Regions from separate parts of the Bradyrhizobium sp. UFLA03-84 genome, predicted to be linked through region 2. Evidence: predicted binding sites of a transcription regulator. Region 2 holds the regulator's gene; each other region holds the start of a gene.
The links. Region 2 encodes LexA, which represses DNA repair genes until DNA is damaged. Its sites were predicted from a motif close to TGTTCNNNNTGTGTTCNG; they were not measured.
Positions count from the first base shown of each region.

Region 1: CK489_RS18115 (PA0069 family radical SAM protein) is a predicted target of LexA. The motif match lies at 1,378-1,395, and genes of this name have one in related genera.
Region 3: uvrA (excinuclease ABC subunit UvrA) is a predicted target of LexA. The motif match lies at 951-968, and genes of this name have one in related genera.

Region 1 covers NZ_NSJY01000013.1:848,012-850,277, forward strand. Annotated here, with positions in the region: gene CK489_RS18105 (bifunctional helix-turn-helix transcriptional regulator/GNAT family N-acetyltransferase) at 1-637, opposite strand, end outside; gene CK489_RS18110 (glycosyltransferase family protein) at 683-1,252, opposite strand; gene CK489_RS18115 (PA0069 family radical SAM protein) at 1,417-2,266, shown strand, end outside.
Region 2 covers NZ_NSJY01000015.1:185,043-187,308, forward strand. Annotated here, with positions in the region: gene CK489_RS29525 (molybdopterin molybdotransferase MoeA) at 1-630, shown strand, start outside; gene lexA (transcriptional repressor LexA) at 875-1,579, shown strand; gene CK489_RS29535 (hypothetical protein) at 1,834-2,262, shown strand.
Region 3 covers NZ_NSJY01000014.1:1,249,419-1,251,684, forward strand. Annotated here, with positions in the region: gene uvrA (excinuclease ABC subunit UvrA) at 1-863, opposite strand, end outside; gene CK489_RS27465 (outer membrane protein) at 1,193-1,852, opposite strand.

The sequences.
Region 1 (2,266 bases), on a different contig from region 2:
CGATCCAGCAATGCTCGCGCACCGGATCGAACGATCGCAGAAACTGCGCGCAGATCTCGGCCACCAATGCCTCGTAGCTGATGTCCCACCCGTATTCTTCGGCGTAGGCTTGTCCCTGTCGCGAGACGACCCAGCCCATGTCGCCGACGCGGTGGCTGCGCAGCAGGAAGCCGGTGGGTTTCTGCATGGTTGGCTCCAACGCTTGTTCTATCGTGCTCATCGCATGCACCACCGCGGCGCGGTGGTTGCTGTTGATCTGCATCAGCAGCGCGGCGACCTCGTCGCGCGAGCGGCTGTCGAGGTCCGCGGCCGTGGCGCGGCCCTTGGCGGTCAGCGCCACCTCGTTGACGCGCTTGTCGTCCTTCGACGGCTTGCGCGTCACGATCTGGCGGCGCTGCAGTGCCGCCAGCGTGCGGCTGACGAAGCCGGCATCGAGGTCGAGGTCGCGCACCAGGTCGGTGGCGATGCAGTGCTCGCGATGCGCCAGCTCGTAGATGATCCGCGCTTCCTGCAGCGTGAACGGGGAGTGCAGCAGCTTCGGCTCGATGATGCCGAGCTTGCGGGTGTAGAACCGGCTGAAGCCGCGCACCGCGGCGACCTGGCTCTCAAGGGTGGCGTCATAGGAATTTGATTTCATCAAATATATTATTTGACATAATCAAATAATCCGCAAGCCTTTTATTCAGGCCACCATGATCCGGCTGCGCAGCATGGTGCGGGAGGAGCGGCCGAGCCGGCGCAGCAGCCGCGCCTCGGAGCGGCGGGCCTCCGGCCGGTAGCCGCCGATCCGCTCGTAATGCTCGCGCGCGATCAGCAGGCCCTGTTCGGCCGAGGGGCCGGTGATCATCCGGGCGACGAATTTGAGGCCGTCGCGCAGGCCGGGGTCGGAGTAGGGCGCGCGGGCGTAGCGGAAGATGCCGGCGCGGTCCTTGCCGCTCGCCGCCACCATCTGGATGAACTGGGTGGTCTCCTCGATCCAGCCCGCATCGAGCACCGCGCCCGGATGCAGGAACATCAGCCAGGGCGAGCGCGCCTGACGTGCGCCGGCCGCGAGCGCCGCGGCACGGGTGCCCTCGAAGCGCAGGAAGCGGCAGCCTGCGACGTCGGCGACGCGCTCCATGATGTCGGTATCGGTGCGGTCGACCAGCAGCACTTCGCGGATCACGCCGGCGGCGGCGCCCGGCACCAGCGCCGCCAAGGTCGCGACCGCAGTGCGCTCGATCCCGTCGGTTGGAATGATCACGCTCAGCATGATTTGAGGCTTCGCTGGCTCAAACGGTTCTGGAAACTCCGGCCGTGTTATCACCTTGTCATATTCAAAGCAGCCTCTTCGCCTGCAGATTTTTGCGTCATCACTTTGTGGATTTTCTCCACTCGTGTTCTTGATTTGTTCTTTGGCTGTGTTAGCTTCGGAACATGAGCCGAGCATCCTCTCATGCCCTCAAGCACCCGCCGGTAACGGCGCCCTCCGATAACCCGGCGGGTGCACCCACCCCTTTTCCCGAGCTTGCGGTCGCGATCGAGCGCGAGCGGCGGCGCGGCCGCGGCGCGCAGTCCAATGCCAGCGGCCGTTATGAGGCCGAGGCGCGGGTCGCCTTCGACGACGGCTGGCAGAGCCTCGAAGACCTGCCGCCGTTCACCACCAGCGTGGCGCTCGACACCTCGCGCAAGGTGATCACCCGCAACGACTCGCCCGACATCGGCTTCGATCGCTCGATCAATCCCTATCGTGGCTGCGAGCATGGCTGCGTGTATTGCTTCGCGCGGCCGACCCACGCCTATCTCGGCCTGTCGCCGGGGCTCGACTTCGAGTCGAAACTGTTCGCCAAGCCGGACGCGCCGGCGCTGCTCGAGAAGGAACTGGCGGCGCCCGACTACGAAGCGCGGATGATCGCGATCGGCACCAACACCGATCCCTATCAGCCGATCGAGCGCGAGCGGAAGATCATGCGCGGCATCCTCGAAGTGCTGGAGCGCGCCGGCCATCCGGTCGGCATCGTGACCAAGTCGGCGCTGGTGACCCGCGACATCGATATCCTTTCGCGGATGGCCAAGCGCAACCTCGCCAAGGTTGCGCTGTCGGTGACGACGCTCGATCCCAAGCTCGCCCGCACCATGGAGCCGCGCGCCTCGACCCCGCCGAAGCGGCTCGAGGCAATCAAGCGGCTCACCGAGGCCGGCATCCCGACCACGGTGATGGTCGCGCCCGTGATCCCGGCGCTGAACGATTCCGAGATCGAGCGCATCCTCGATGCGGCAGCCCATG
Region 2 (2,266 bases):
GGCCAGATCGTCTATTCCAACGGCTACGCGCTGCGGGCGCTGGCGCGGGCGGAAGGCGCCGAGACCGTCGATCTCGGGGTTGCCGCCGACACCGTGGAGGCGACCACGGCCGGCATCCGCCGGGCGCGCGAGAGCGGTGCCGACATCCTGATCACGACAGGCGGCGCCTCGGTCGGCGACCATGATCTGGTCAAGCAGTCGCTGGAGGCCGAGGGCGTCAAGATGGCGTTCTGGCGGATCGCGATGCGGCCCGGCAAGCCGATGATGCACGGCCGGTTGGGAGCGATGCGGGTGATCGGCCTGCCCGGCAATCCGGTGTCCTCCTACGTCTGCGCCTTCCTGTTTCTGGTGCCGTTGATTCGGGCGCTGAGCGGCCGAAAAGTGATTCATCATGTCCGCGCGAGCGCCCTGCTCGGCCGCGACCTCGCCGCCAACGACCAGCGCGAGGACTATCTGCGCGCGCGTCTCGAAGAGCGCGAAGACGGCGCGCTGATCGCAACGCCCGTGATGCAGCAGGACTCGTCGCTGCTCGGGAATCTCGCTGCGGCACGGGCACTTCTCGTGCGTCCGCCGTTTGCGCCCGCTGCGCCCAAAGGCAGCGAATGCGAGATCCTGACGCTGCCGGAGTGAGGCCTGCGCGGCCCGCTCATGGTGCGTTGCTTGATACGTTCACCTGAAATTAAGTGGTTGCGGAACACATATCGAACATATAGTGTCCGTTCATGATTTGTTTCGAGTACTGGTGTCTACAAACGGGAAGCCGCCGGGGAGCGCTTGCAACAAGCAGCATGCTCCTGAGGTCAGGCCCGGCCTGCAGGCCCCACTGAAGAGTCTCGGAATCGAACGACGCTATCAACCGGGGGGAATACTCGAGATGCTCACGCGCAAACAGTACGAACTTCTGCGTTTCATCAATGAACGTCTGAAAGAGGCCGGCGTGCCGCCGTCCTTCGATGAAATGAAGGACGCACTCGACCTGCGCTCGAAGTCCGGTATCCACCGCCTGATCACCGCCCTGGAGGAGCGCGGCTTCATCCGCCGCCTGCCCAACCGCGCCCGCGCCATCGAAGTCATCAAGCTGCCCGAGCTCTCCGCCGGCGGCGGCAACGGTCGCCGCGGCTTCACGCCAAGCGTCATCGAAGGCACCCTCGGCAAGCGCACCAGCACGCCCCCGGTCGCCGAGGACGACGGCAACCGTCCGGTCGCCGTCCCCGTGATGGGCCGGATCGCCGCCGGTACGCCGATCGAGGCGCTGCAGACCCGTAGCCACACCATCAGCGTGCCGCCCGACATGCTCGGCGCCGGCGAGCACTATGCGCTGGAAGTGCGCGGCGACTCGATGGTCGACGCCGGCATCCTCGACGGCGACATGGCGCTGATCCAGCGCAACGACGTCGCCAACACCGGCGACATCGTGGTGGCGCTGATCGACGAGGAGGAAGCCACTCTAAAGCGCTTCCGCCGCCGCGGCGCGTCGATCGCGCTGGAGCCGGCCAACACTGCCTATGAAGTGCGCATCCTGCCGCCGAACCGGGTTCGCATCCAGGGCAAGCTGATCGGCCTCTACCGCAAGTACTGAGTGCAAATACTTGCGGCGGCGAGGAACGAGCAACACATCGGATCGTTCCTTGAAGGATAGCGTAACGTGCGGCCTGCCCGATGCGCTCCGATACCTCTCGCGCAGCGTCGCGTGTTTGTGATCGGAGCGTTCGCGGACCAGTCGTACAATCGCCCAGAAACGAGCAGAGACTCGTTCGCTATCGTCCACTCTGGTAGAGGCCCTATGCCTCAAGGAGAGGCACGGGTCGCTACCTCGAAATGAGGAGCCATCCGATGTGTGACTATAGTCTGCACGCCGTGGCATCGCGCCCCGCCATTGTCGGAGAGACGCTGATCACGACGACCTTCCGCGGCACGTCGACCCGCGGCTTTGCTTCGGAGAACGATCCGACCGTCGCGGTTTGCATGCTGCCGGGCACCGAGCTCGCTTTCGCCGAGAACGTTCGCTACGACAGCCGCTGGATCTGGACCAAGACGATGAACTTCCGCGTCGGCGTGTTCAACGAAGTCGAGCCCGACGTTCCCGATCGCCATCACGACGCGGTCGAATTCCCCGACGGCAGCCATGTGCTGGTGACCCAGCTCGTCGAGGGGCAGCGCGTCAGCGTGCTGCAACTGCCGGCGCTGCATCCGCAGGTCGAGCAGAAGCCGAAGGTTGTGGAGCGGCGGCCCTCCGCATTCGCGTCGCTGTTTTTGGGTTGAACGC
Region 3 (2,266 bases), on a different contig from region 2:
GGGCAGGCGAACTTCTCCGAGAACAGGATGCGCTCGGGGCCGCTCTTGTCGTGGATCTTTGCCGTCTTCTTCTTGTCCTCGGTCGCGGCCGCGGCGGGCGCGTCCGCATACTCGATCACCGCGAGGCCCTCGGCGAGCTTCAGCGCGGTCTCGAAGCTTTCGGCGAGGCGCTGGGCGAGGTCGGGGCGCACCACGATGCGGTCGACCACGACGTCGATGTCGTGCGGGAATTTCTTGTCGAGGCTGGGGGCCTCCGACAGCTCATGGAAGGTGCCGTCGATCTTGACGCGCTGAAAGCCCTTCTTGAGGTATTCGGCGAGCTCCTTCTTGTACTCGCCCTTGCGGCCGCGCACGACCGGCGCCAGCAGATAGAGGCGGGTGCCTTCGGGCAGCGCCAGCACGCGGTCGACCATCTGCGAGACGATCTGGCTCTCGATCGGCAGGCCGGTCGCCGGCGAATAGGGCACGCCGACCCGCGCCCACAACAGGCGCATGTAGTCGTAGATCTCGGTGACGGTGCCGACGGTGGAGCGCGGATTCTTCGACGTCGTCTTCTGCTCGATCGAGATCGCCGGCGACAGCCCGTCGATCTGGTCGACGTCGGGCTTCTGCATCATCTCCAGAAATTGCCGCGCATAGGCCGACAGCGACTCGACGTAGCGGCGCTGGCCCTCGGCATAGATGGTGTCGAATGCGAGCGAGGACTTGCCGGAGCCGGACAGGCCGGTGAACACCACGAGCTTGTCGCGCGGAATCTCGACGTCGATGTTCTTCAGATTGTGTTCGCGCGCGCCGCGGATCGTGATGGCGCGCGATGAGGAGCCGGCGTTGTTTTGGCGCTTCGCCTTGAGCACTTCATCCATTGCGACGGTTCCGGGCGCATGCTTGGGCGCCTTTTGGGCGCGCATCGCCGGTGATGCCGGGAGCTTGCGCCGATGGGGTGTGAAGACTGGAACGTAGGAAGAACGGTCGACAATTTCCAGTGCTGAATGGCGTCCATCAACGGATAGTTTGCCTGATGGCAGCAGCCGTCAGCAGGGCAGGTTCCGGATTTCTGTTTTGACGCGTTTTCCTGACGCGAACCGGGATCCATCCGGCATCAAATCCGGGACAGGCTTCGCTCGAAAACGCTTTGACGCAAAAAGGCCGGCGCGAGGCCGGCCTTTCCGAGACTTTGTGGTCTGTCTTTCTCTTAGTACTTCGCGACGATCGGGCCGCCGAAGTGATAGTTCACGCCGAACTGGACGCTGTGCAGGTTGATGTCGGCCGACGGAACGCCGAAGTAGGTCTCGCCGCCGAGGCTGCGATACAGGTACTCGCCCTTGATCGACCACTGCGGCGCGATGAACGCCTCGATGCCGGCGCCGACGGTCCAGCCGGAGTGGAAGTTGCTCTGCGAGGCGCTCACGCCGCCCGCGCTGAGGGTGAGCTTGTTGTCGACCCAGGCGTAGCCGCCGGTGCCGTAGAACAGCACCTTGTCGACCGCGAAGCCGATGCGGCCGCGGGCGGTGCCGAGCGCGTCGATCTTGCTCGTCGCAGTGATGCCGAACGCTGAGGCGGAGGCGTTGACGTCAGCCCAGCCGCCGTCGGCCTCGATGCCGTACACGATGTTGCCGGCCTGCCAGTTGTAGCCGATGGTGCCGCCGGCGAAGCCGCCTTCCATCTTCGGATTGCCGGAATCTTCGCTGGCGTAGCCGCCGAAGCCGCCGATGTAGAAGCCGGTCCAGTTGTAGATCGCGACTGGCGGCGGAGCCTTCACGTAGGGCGCGCGTGCCGCCATATCAGCGGCCATGGCCGGTGCAAGAGCGCTCAGAGCAAACATGCCGGCCGAGGCCAGCAAAACATTCCTGATTTTCAAAGTCCCAGTCCCATTTTCTTGTTGTCCCTTCAAACATTGAAGGGAACGTCACAGCAGTGTCGTGCGACGCTCACGTGTTTCTACATAGAAATCTTGGAAGTTGTGTATCCGTGAAACCACAATGCACGGAAAACGGCCCATGCGAGCCGTGCGCTTGCCCGCAACGAAAGCGCCGACACACGGCCGGCTCCTGTGTTCGCTGCACAGGTGCGGCGCGCGGCCGCAGGTAGTTCAGTATCTCGCTGACACCACCGGGCTTGGCGAGTTGAAGTGGTAATTGATCCGCCGGCTGCACGCAGGCCGGCCCGGCAATTCAAACCCGACGAGGCAAACAAGGCGAGGCAAACAAGGCGAGGCAAACAAAAAGGCCGGCGCGAGGCCGGCCTTTGGTCTGGATCAAACCGGATC